Pelorhabdus rhamnosifermentans: one gene and its partner. The protein of the gene in region 1 interacts with the protein of each later gene in a pairwise test. Links are inferred from orthologs where the notes say so. Each region holds a gene or a part of one and is shown on either strand. Other genes may lie near its edges. The genes, in order: Ga0466249_RS19325 and topA.

Region 1 (3,179 bases):
AACAGCTTTTAAGGCCTGCTCTTGTGTAAAACCATAAAATTCGATAAACGAATCAACTAGAGGCGGTCCGATAAATGGAATTAATGTGTCTAAATCCGTCACATGAATACCAAATTTTTTCAAAGCATAATTGACTGACTTCGTAATCCCTATTTTAGGCTCTGTCAATGTGCCATCAAGATCAAACAAGATTCGATCATACATCATGATAAAATTCCTCTCCCCAAACTAATACCAGCGTACAACAATGAGTCCGACATATTCCTTAATCGCTAAGGATAGATTGTACAATCCATCCGCCGTTGGCCACCATTGACGGAAATCCCAGTTACCCTGAACATTCGTCTGATAGTCAGTCGGAAAAGCCTGAACAGTAACCCCCACTTTTTCAAATTGCTTCACAGCCCGTGGCATATGAAAGGCCGACGTGACCAAAATAGGCTGCTCAAAATGGTATTGCTGGATTTTTTCTTTGCTAAATCGGGCATTTTCTGTTGTATTCGTGCTTTGATCTTCAATAATAATGTGATCAGCAGGCACCCCTAACTGTAGCAGTGTGGCACGGGCAATTTCGGCTTCCTTGCCTGTTGTTTCAAACACTCGCCCTCCTGAAACAATAATGGGGATCTTTAGTTTATAATATAACTGAGCCGCTGTAAGCAACCGATTGGCGGCAAATCCTGATAAATGTCCTTTTCCTTCTATATTCGGGGTGTCAAGTGTCGCCCCACCACCAAGCATAATAATAACATCACCCGTAACTTCGGAAGAAGGAACATACTGACTTTCAAGGAAACGAATCGCGCTATTACTCATTATTCCTGTACTGCACACATAAAAAATGACCGTAATAAAGACCAAAAATTTGCTGACAGGCTGTTTTTTACGCCAAGACCAGACAGATAAAGCAGCTAAAAGCAGGATAAAAATGCCTGGTGGCAAAATTACAGCAGTATAGAGAAATTTAATTAAGTAGAACATCGCTTCTCCTTTGCTTCAAAACAAATAATCTGGGGGACTTTTCCATGAACGAATACTTGACTATACAAAAACAAGCCCGCGCTGAATATGAAATTCAAAAATCATTATTTATCGCCTACACAGCTGCCGTCTCAACAGAATTTGCTGCACAAGAATTTATTCAGCATATTAAAAAAAAGCATTTTGATGCTACACACAACTGCTCAGCCTATACCCTAGGCTTTCATGATGATATTCAAAAAGCCGATGACGACGGAGAACCCTCTGGTACGGCAGGACGCCCCATACTCGATGTGCTCAGAAAAAAGTCGATAAAAAATGCCGTCATTGTCGTCACACGCTATTTTGGCGGCATCAAACTGGGTGCAGGCGGCCTGACGCGCGCCTATGGTAAAAGTGCCATCCTTGGCCTCCAGGCGGCCGGACTTATTACGAAAGTACGCTATGACCGTTTTACAGTCTCTTTAGACTACACCTATCAAGGAGGCCTCGAAAATCAGTTGATTAACCACCATTTTATCCTGCGCGAGCGAATCTTTACGGACCGCGTATCCTTTACAGTGCTAGCCAGACACGACTGCCAGGAAGAATTCATTCAATTGATGAACGAACAAACAAATGGCACCGGACAAATTAAAGCCTGCGGTGAAGAATATGTAGATGAAATTCCCGCTGAAACAAATTAACGCAGAAGACCCGCTTTTACAAGCACTTGCGCCAGTTTTTTCCCTACGACAGGCATTCTTTCAATATCACTGTGTTCAACGCATTTAAGCACAACAAGCAATATGGCATAAATAACCATGCCCAGAAATGAGGCCCCGAGAGTAGCAATAATATTATTGCCACATTGCTGCATCATCATGGAATAGCCAAAATAAATAATAGCACCCATAATGGCAGCAGCTAAACTAATCTTCTTTGTATCGCGAATATTAATGCTACAACCTGTATAATGCTGCACAACAATCAAATTTAAGACCGCCGCAATTCCCACATCAGCCACAGTCGCCCAAGAAGCGCCAATAATGCCAAGCGTAGGAACAGCAGTTAAGGTCCAATTTAAACACACTTTCATCGTAGCTGCTAGAATCATATTAATTACTGGAATATACGTGTGTCCCAGCCCTTGTAAAACACCTGTCGTCACTTGGTGAATGCCAAGCAAGAATACTGAAATAGACAGTACTTCAAGGGGACCACCGACTTTGGGTGTACCATACAGCATAGCTGAAATGGGATAGGCTAATAGGGCCAAACCAATAAAACCTGGAATCGTAATCAAATTAGATAGCCGCATGGCAGCCATAATACGCTGCTGAATGCGGCTGTTTTCTTTAAGTGTAGCCGCTTCAGAAATAGCCGGAACAAGACTCGTTGATAAAGACGCCGTTAAGATAGTAAGAAGATTAATCAGCGGCACGGCCATGCCTGTCAAATAACCAAACAGTTCCGTCGCTTGCGAAACCGTATAGCCAGCTACTTCAAGGCGCATGGGAACAATCACAAGATCTAAATTGGATACAATAGGCAGCATAATGCTTGCAAAAGAAACAGGCAGCGCCAAATTAATCATGCGCTTCATTATTTTCATGCTTGACTGAAGAGGTGGTAAATTTTCTGGGCGCGCCTCAAGCTCAGCATTTTTAAATTTTTTTCGCATCTTCCAAGAATACCACAGCAAAACTAAGAGACCTGATGCAGCTGCCGGAGCAGCACCGAAGCTAGCGCCCGCGGCACCAAATTCCAGTCCACGCGGCAAAAGGAGATTAGCAAAAATAATCATCGTTGCCACACGGACAAGTTGCTCAACAATTTGCGAGACAGCCGTAGGTGTCATGGTTTGCCAGCCTTGGAAATGGCCACGGTAGCTCGCCAAAATCGTTACAAAAAACACGGCCGGCGCTAAGGCAAGTATGGCATAATAGGCGCGGGCATCCCGAACGATATGAAAATCAACAAGCCAGCGAGCCCCGAAATATAACAAGATACTAAAAAAAACACCTGTTACAAACATGAGGCGCAAAGATGTCCGAAAAACCTTTTTAGCTCCCAAATAATCGTGCAAAGCCAATCGCTCTGCTGTCATAATAGAAATAGCCACAGGTACACCAGCTGATGATACACTCAGAGCAAGTAAATAAATGGGAAAGGCCATCATGTATAAGCCAATCCCTTCACCACCGATGACACGTGAT
Region 2 (3,374 bases), on another replicon or contig:
TCACTAGTCAGCTGTTTCAATGACTCACCCAGAGCGGGTGAAGTCAAAGGACCTGAAGCAACAATTAAGGGACGCGCATCAGGCAACGTCGTGACTTCGCGATGTGTAACAGTCACATGGGGATGATGAGCCAGCGTATCGGTAATCATTTGACTAAAAGATTCCCTGTCAACAGCCAATGCGCCGCCAGCGGGGACTTGTGTGGCATCCGCCGCTTTTATAATAAGTGAATTTTTGCGTCGCATTTCTTCTTTGAGCAATCCCACGGCATTTTCCAGCCCCGCCCCCCTTAAGGAGTTACTACACACGAGTTCGGCAAATAATCCTGTGTGATGGGCAGGACCCATCGACTGAGGACGCATTTCAATTAATTCAACATCTATACCTTGCTCAGCAATCTGCCAGGCAGCTTCGCTTCCTGCAAGTCCAGCTCCAATAATGGTTACCTTAGTCACCTTGTTCACCTCGCTCCACATCACGAACAGACTCTTCAGCAATTTTTACTGCTGTTTCTTTTGTCACACGTTTTTTCGCTGCTGCTTTCTTTTTTGCTGTTTTTTTGATTGACTTCGGTTTCGTCTCGGCCTTTGCTGTCTTCTTGCTATCCTTCTTCTTATCTGTCGCCGCTTCTTTTGCATCCGACTTTTTTTCATGTTGGCGAGTTGGACAAGTATCACTCGAACACTGTACAACAAAACCTTTTTTAAACTGGTGGCGCACCATAAGGGCACCGCAAGTTGGACACTTTTCATTCAGCGGCTGATCCCACGTCATAAAATCGCAGGTTGGATAGTTCTGACAGCCATAAAATACTTTACCCCGTTTTGTCTTGCGTTCAACGATTTTACCACCACATAAAGGACACTCCACACCGGTCTCCTTAACAATAGCTTTCGTATTCCGGCATTCAGGGAAGCCCGGGCAAGCAAGAAATTTACCATAGCGCCCCTGTTTTACAACCATCATACGGCCACATTTTTCGCAGGGTATATCTGATACCTCAACAGGAAGCTCTACATGCCCAATTTGTTCATCTGCATAAGCTAATTTCCCAGCAAAGGGCTGATAAAATTCACTCAAAACATCATTTTTAGCAGCCTCTCCTTCAGCAATACTATCCAATTGATCTTCTAAACTCGCCGTAAATGGAATGTCAATGATGGAATCAAAATACTCTTTAAGCAAATCAAGAACAACAAAACCTAATTCAGTGGGCTGAAATTTTTTTTCAACGCGCTCAACATAACCGCGTGCCAAAATGGTTTCAATAATAGGTGCGTAAGTACTTGGCCTGCCAATCCCCTTCTCTTCAAGCATTTTGACCAGCGAAGCCTCAGTATAACGCGGAGGTGGTTCAGTAAAATGCTGTTTCGGCAAAATCTTATCTAGTGACAGATTCTGTCCAATTGTAAGCTCAGGCAAAATAACATCTTTATCGCTATCTTTTTCCTTACCGTCTTCTTTGCTTTCTGTATATACAGCCAAATAACCAGCAAACTTTAACTGCGATCCTGTCGCTCGTAAGCCAAATTTACCAGCTGTAATATCAACGGTTAAGGTATCATACACAGCCGCAACCATTTGACTGGCAACAAAACGTGCCCAAATTAATTTATACAGCTTCAACTGATCACGTGATAAATATTTTTCCACCGCCTCTGGTGTATGTATAATGCCTGTGGGACGAACCGCTTCATGGGCGTCTTGGGCACTTTTTTTCATGGCATACACAGGAGCTTTCGCCGGAAGATAGGTTTCATCATAATGCTCTAAAACAAAATCACGTGCTTCCTGCTGTGCTGAATCAGCAATACGCGTAGAATCAGTACGCATGTAGGTAATGAGACCGACATGACCAGCTGAGCCAATTTCAAGGCCTTCATAAAGCTGTTGTGCAACCATCATGGTCTTACGTGAAGTAAAACCAAGCTTTTTGGCAGCTTCTTGTTGTAAGCTGCTTGTTGTAAAAGGCGGCGCAGGATTACGGCGTCTCTCTTTCTTTTTTACATCCTTAACTACGTAGGATAAATTTCTAAGGTCGTCTGTCAGTTTCTTCGCCTGCACTTCATCAGAAATGGCTGGTTTTTTCCCGTCAATCATGTTAAGAGCTGCCTCAAACAAACTTCCTTTTGGATGATCACGAAGCTTCGCTGCAATCGTCCAATATTCTTCTGTCACAAAATCAAGAATTTCTTTTTCTCTGTCACAAATAATGCGGACTGCTACCGATTGTACACGGCCCGCGCTTAAGCCTTTACGAATTTTACGCCACAATAAGGGACTCAATTTATAACCCACGATGCGATCAAGAATACGACGTGTTTGCTGCGCATCGACTTGGGGAAAATTAATTGGTCGCGGATGTTTAATTGCTGTTTGAATAGCAGTTTTCGTAATTTCGTGAAATTCAATCCGACAAGCACTTTCAACGGGAATGTTTAATAAATAGGCCAAATGCCAGGCAATAGCCTCTCCTTCGCGATCAGGGTCAGTAGCGAGATAAACTTTATCGGCATTTTTGGCAGCTTCTTTTAATGCTTTAATCAAATCACCCTTGCCGCGAATGTTAATATACTTAGGCGCAAAGTTTTGTTCAATATCAACGCCAAATTGGCTTTTGGGTAAATCCCGCAGATGCCCCATCGAAGCGCGTACAGTATAATTTCTGCCTAAAAATTTCTCAATCGTTTTTGCTTTAGCTGGTGATTCAACTACAACCAGTACTTTCACTCAATACCCTCCTTAGCGGTACGAACATAACTTTGACTGCCATGCTGTACCACTAATCCTCGCAGTTCTAACTGCAATATGATATATGTAATCGATGATAAAGTTAAGCTTGTTTTTATTGCCAATTCCTCCAACATAACAGGTGTCTCATAACTTAAAAGCTGATAAATTTGCTGTTCATCTGCATCAAGTTGTTCCTGTTTCTCCCTATGACTGGGGACGAGTTCATATTCCTGTAAAATATCCTTGAGCCCTTGAACAAGTTTTGCCCCCTGTTGAATCAATCGATGCGTACCAAAGCTGGTTTTAGAAAAAATACTACCCGGAACTGCATAGACATCCCGTCCTTCTTCCAGCGCACGATCCGCTGTAATGAGCGCTCCGCTTCGTTCAGCAGCTTCAATCACAACAACACCTCGCGACATGCCACTAATAATGCGATTACGAGCGGGAAAAAAACCTGGATGCGGTTGCGTGCCAGGCATATACTCTGATACGACAGCACCTTGCTCGCTAATTTGCCGCAATAATTTTTCATTTTCACGTGGATAGCAAATATCCACACCACAACCTAAAACAGCAATTGTTGCGCCACGCGTGAGTGCCCCAACATGAGAAGCTGTATCAATACCTCTTGCAGCACC

The links.
Region 2: the proteins of Ga0466249_RS19325 (region 1) and topA interact in binary tests that used the Escherichia coli proteins (3 or more experiments, as listed by UniProt). The link is inferred for Pelorhabdus rhamnosifermentans from one-to-one orthologs.

The regions. Positions count from the first base shown.
Region 1 is NZ_JAHGVE010000020.1:77,853-81,031, reverse strand. Bases 1-2,846 are described here. They hold Ga0466249_RS19325 (YigZ family protein), read left to right. Parts: upstream 1-1,025; coding sequence 1,026-1,667; downstream 1,668-2,846. Other genes in these bases: Ga0466249_RS19320 (putative polysaccharide biosynthesis protein), read right to left, coding at 1,664-2,846; Ga0466249_RS19330 (YdcF family protein), read right to left, coding at 229-981; Ga0466249_RS19335 (HAD hydrolase-like protein), read right to left, coding at 1-207. In the rest of the region: more of Ga0466249_RS19320, read right to left, coding at 2,847-3,179.
Region 2 is NZ_JAHGVE010000012.1:136,809-140,182, forward strand. What follows is about bases 90-3,130. They hold topA (type I DNA topoisomerase), read right to left. Parts: upstream 2,731-3,130; coding sequence 448-2,730; downstream 90-447. Other genes in these bases: trmFO (methylenetetrahydrofolate--tRNA-(uracil(54)-C(5))-methyltransferase (FADH(2)-oxidizing) TrmFO), read right to left, coding at 90-455; dprA (DNA-processing protein DprA), read right to left, coding at 2,727-3,130. In the rest of the region: more of trmFO, read right to left, coding at 1-89; more of dprA, read right to left, coding at 3,131-3,374. UniProt on the Escherichia coli protein: Releases the supercoiling and torsional tension of DNA, which is introduced during the DNA replication and transcription, by transiently cleaving and rejoining one strand of the DNA duplex.